Regions from separate parts of the Aureimonas sp. D3 genome, predicted to be linked through region 2. Evidence: predicted binding sites of a transcription regulator. Region 2 holds the regulator's gene; the other holds the start of a gene.
The links. Region 2 encodes LexA, which represses DNA repair genes until DNA is damaged. Its sites were predicted from a motif close to TGTTCNNNNTGTGTTCNG; they were not measured.

Region 1: the regulator LexA is predicted to act here: its motif matches at 1,210-1,227, upstream of recA (recombinase RecA).

The regions. Positions count from the first base shown of each region.
Region 1 covers NZ_BBWM01000053.1:90,153-92,349, forward strand. The annotation lists gene AUL36_RS16085 (pseudouridine-5'-phosphate glycosidase) at 1-214, opposite strand, end outside; gene AUL36_RS16090 (PfkB family carbohydrate kinase) at 211-1,173, opposite strand; gene recA (recombinase RecA) at 1,320-2,197, shown strand, end outside.
Region 2 covers NZ_BBWM01000035.1:34,812-37,008, forward strand. The annotation lists gene AUL36_RS10195 (ComEC/Rec2 family competence protein) at 1-825, shown strand, start outside; gene lexA (transcriptional repressor LexA) at 806-1,540, opposite strand; gene AUL36_RS10205 (molybdopterin molybdotransferase MoeA) at 1,612-2,197, opposite strand, start outside.

The DNA of each region.
Region 1 (2,197 bases), on a different contig from region 2:
CGGTCAGGCCGACATGCAATTTGCCGTCGATCACGGCGATCGTTGCCGGTTCGGCGCCTTCCTCGCGAATGATGGCTTCAACCTCACGCGCCATATCGAGGTTCTTCGGCCAAGGCATGCCGTGGGTGATGATGGTCGATTCCAGCGCCACGACGGCGCGGCCGAATTGAAGGGCCTCGGCGACGGAAGGAGAAAGATGGATCATGTCGTTCATGCGGATCGGTCCTGGTGGACGGGGGTGGGAGAGGGAAGCGCGGCCGCCAGGGAGCGGCATTGCGGCAAGGACTGGGGGGGAAGTTCGTGCGCGATATGAAGCGCCGAGGCACACATTCCAACGCGCGCGGCCTCAGTAAAGTTTGCGCCGGTGAGCGATTCCAGAATGTTGATCGCCGCCAACGTATCGCCCGCGCCTGTCACGTCGCGAATAGCTGGGACTTGGGGGGGCGACTGAAGCACGAGACCGTCTTCGTCCAAAATAGCCGCCGCTCGCGGGCCGTCCGTCACGATCGCCCGTCGTAGGCCGAGCTCGCGTAACGCCTGCGCGAGATGCTCGACCGGGCTGTCCTTCGGTCGGCCTGCGAGCGAGGCGGCTTCGGCACGGGACAGGAACAACGCCGTCAACCGGGGCAGACATGGCCGCAGGCGCAAAACCTTGGACGGTGAAACCGCAATCGCGAAAATCGGCCCGTTCGTCTTGTGCTCGGAGAGATAGGCCAACGTTTCGCTTGGTAAATTGGCATCCACGACGCAGGCCTGCGCCGCGTTCAGGCGATGCCGCAAATGGGCGCGTTTCAGCGCTCGGGGCGTCAGGAGATCGTAGATGTCCATATCTGCGACGGCCGCGCGCAACTCGCCGGTATCATCCAGAATCGCGGTATAGCTGGCCGAGCGACGATCCAGCCAGGATAGTGCGCCATCTCCGATCCGCTCGGCTTCCAAGGCGATTTCGATGGACGCCGCGATCGAATCGCCGCCGCGGGCGCTCACGACATGCGGGGCGGCGCCTTGCCGGGCCAAAGCGCGAGCGACGTTGAAGCTCGCGCCGCCGATGAATTCCCGGCACGAACCGGGGTTCGATGCCGCCGCTTGAAACGGCACGGATGACCGCGCCACGCGGTCGAGATGCGCCCCTCCGAACAGGACGACATCCAACCCGTCGATAGGGAGCTTCATGCCGCTTTCTCCGGGGGGATCATTGAGAACTCAAATGAGAACAAAAAGGGAATATCCCTTGAACGATGAGAACGAAAAGAGTACATACACGTCACAGCCAAGCGGATTGCACCCGGTTCGCCCACATGAAATAAGGTCTTGTTTTCATGGCCCAAAGCTCACTCCGTCTCGTTGAGGATACTTCGGTGGACAAGAACAAGGCGCTCGATGCAGCGCTTTCGCAGATCGAACGGGCCTTCGGCAAGGGCTCTATCATGCGTCTCGGGCAAACCGAGAAGCTCGACATCGAGACGGTTTCGACCGGATCCCTCGGCCTCGACATCGCGCTCGGGATCGGCGGCCTTCCGAAGGGACGCATTGTCGAAATCTATGGCCCGGAATCCTCGGGCAAGACGACCCTGGCGCTGCACACTGTGGCCGAAGCGCAGAAGGCCGGTGGCATCTGCGCGTTCGTAGACGCCGAACATGCGCTCGATCCTGTCTATGCTCGCAAGCTCGGCGTCGATCTCGACAATCTCCTGATCTCGCAGCCCGACACCGGCGAGCAGGCGCTGGAAATCGTGGATACGCTGGTTCGCTCCGGCGCGATCGATGTTCTCGTGGTCGATTCGGTGGCCGCGCTTACGCCTCGGGCCGAAATCGAAGGTGAGATGGGCGACTCGTTGCCGGGCATGCAGGCGCGCCTGATGAGCCAGGCACTGCGCAAGCTCACCGGCTCGATCTCGCGCTCCAAGTGCATGGTCATCTTCATCAACCAGATCCGCATGAAGATCGGCGTCATGTTCGGCTCGCCCGAAACGACCACCGGCGGCAACGCACTGAAGTTCTACGCCTCGGTTCGTCTCGACATTCGCCGGATCGGTTCCATCAAGGAGCGCGAAGAGGTGACGGGCAACCAGACGCGCGTGAAGGTGGTGAAGAACAAGCTGGCCCCGCCGTTCAAGCAGGTCGAGTTCGACATCATGTATGGCGAGGGCGTGTCCAAGATGGGCGAGCTCGTCGATCTGGGCGTCAAGTCCGGCAT
Region 2 (2,197 bases):
CCGATCTTTTCGTTCTGGATCATGCCGCTCGCTCTGGCTTCGGTCTGCCTGATGCCCTTTGGTTGGGAAAGCATGGCGTTGCATCCCATCGGTTGGGGGCTGGACGTCGTATTCTGGCTGGCGAAACGCCTGGCTGAAGAATTACCGGACTACGCCGTGGGCCAGATCGGCCTCGCAAGCCTTCTCAGCCTCACTATGGCTTTACTCGTCCTGTCATTTTGCCAGAGCGCGATGCGCTGGCTCTTCGTTTTGCCATTGACGCTCGGCTGGGTCTTGATCCCACCGACCAATCGACCCGAGCTTCTGATTGCGGAGGATGCTCGGGATATCGCGGTGATCGGCCAGGATGGATCGACCATTGATCTGCGCAAGCGGCCCAATCGCTTCATCCACGATCAATGGCAACGCGCATTTCAACTTCGATTGCCACCGTCTCGTACCCCTCGGAAGCAGTTCGAGTGTTCAGGCGATATCTGCCGCGCGACATCGCGGTCAGGCCTCCGCATCGCATGGAGCGACAAACTGGAACGTATGGGAGAGCTTTGCGACAGTGCCGACATCGCCGTGATGGCGCGAGCGCCCCGCATGACGTCGTGCCGTTCCGGCGCGAAGCTCGTCACGCTTCGCACTCTCCGGCAGACCGGCGCTCTTTTGCTTCCCTCCGCAAACGGAGCGCAATGGACCCTTCAACCCTCGATCGCTCAGCCCTTCAACGAATGGAACGTGCATCGATCGGCCCCATGGCCGGAAAGCGAAAGGCGAAACCAGCGCTCCGAACCCGGGCAGGTCGGGTTACCTCATCGTTCTAGTGATAGCGCCGAATGAGCCCGACAAGACGCCCTTGAACCTTGACCCGGCCCGCTTCCAAAACACGCGTCTCATAGGCAGGATTGGCGGCTTCCAATTCCACGACGGAGCCTCGCCGACGAAAGCGCTTGAGCGTCGCCTCTTCGTCGTCGATCAGAGCCACGACGATCTCGCCCGCTGTCGCCGTCTCAGAACGCTGGATCAGAACCGTGTCTCCGTCCAGAATGCCCGCATCGACCATCGAATCGCCTTTGACGTCCAGGGCGTAGTGTTCACCGGAGCCGAACATCTCGACCGGGAGGGCGATGGACCGGCTGTTTTGTTGGATCGCAGAAATGGGAACGCCTGCAGCAATGCGTCCCATGACCGGTACGGGCATCGAATCATTGGCCGGTTCCGCTCTCGCCAGGACCGGCTCGATTCCGGCACGCTTCGGAAGAGGGATCACTTGCCGCGAGATCGACGCTTCCGACGCCGTCGGTACCGCCAAACCGCCGTTCGAATCCTTGCCACTCAGGGAGTCCGGCAGGCGCAGGACTTCCAAAGCCCGAGCCCGATTGGGGAGACGCCGGATAAAGCCCCGTTCCTCCAAGGCGGTGATGAGACGATGGATTCCCGATTTGGATTTCAGATCCAAAGCCTCCTTCATCTCGTCGAAGGAGGGAGGAATTCCGACCGATTGCAAACGGTCATGAATGAAGAGAAGCAATTCATGCTGCTTGCGGGTCAACATCGCGCGAATCCGGACAAAACAAAACCTGAACAAACCCTATATGTTCTGTTTGTGTTCTGCAAGGAACTCCATCACGTCAATCGAACGAACTCGCAGGTTTCTCCCGGCTGGGCGGCGGCGGCATGAGGGGGACGAACCAAAAGGGCATCGGCGGTCGCGAAGACACTCAGAAGCGACGAGTCCTGCCGAGCAAGCGGCATGAGGACCGTTCGTCCGTCGTCGTCTTGTTCGATCGTTGCGCGCATGAAGTCCGCCCGATGGTCATTCTCGAGAACGGCCGCACCGAGTGTTCCGGTTTCGTATCGGGGGCGAGACGGGCGCCCGGCGAGACGTTCCACGAGCGGCCGAAGAAACAATTCCGCCGTTACGAGGCTCGACGCCGGGTTGCCGGGCAGGCCCAGGAATCGCATCGCCTCATGGCGACCTGCCATCAGAGGTTTTCCCGGTCGCATGGCGACCTTCCAGAAATCCAGTTCGACACCGCACTCCCGCAGGACCGGCGCAACAAGATCATGATCACCGACCGAAGCTCCGCCGATGGTCACGAAAACGTCGATTCCCTCGGCTCTGGCATTCTCGAAAACCCGTCGCAAGGCTGCTCGATCGTCGGGGACGATGCCATAGGAGATGGCGTCGCCACCCGCCGCTTCCACGATC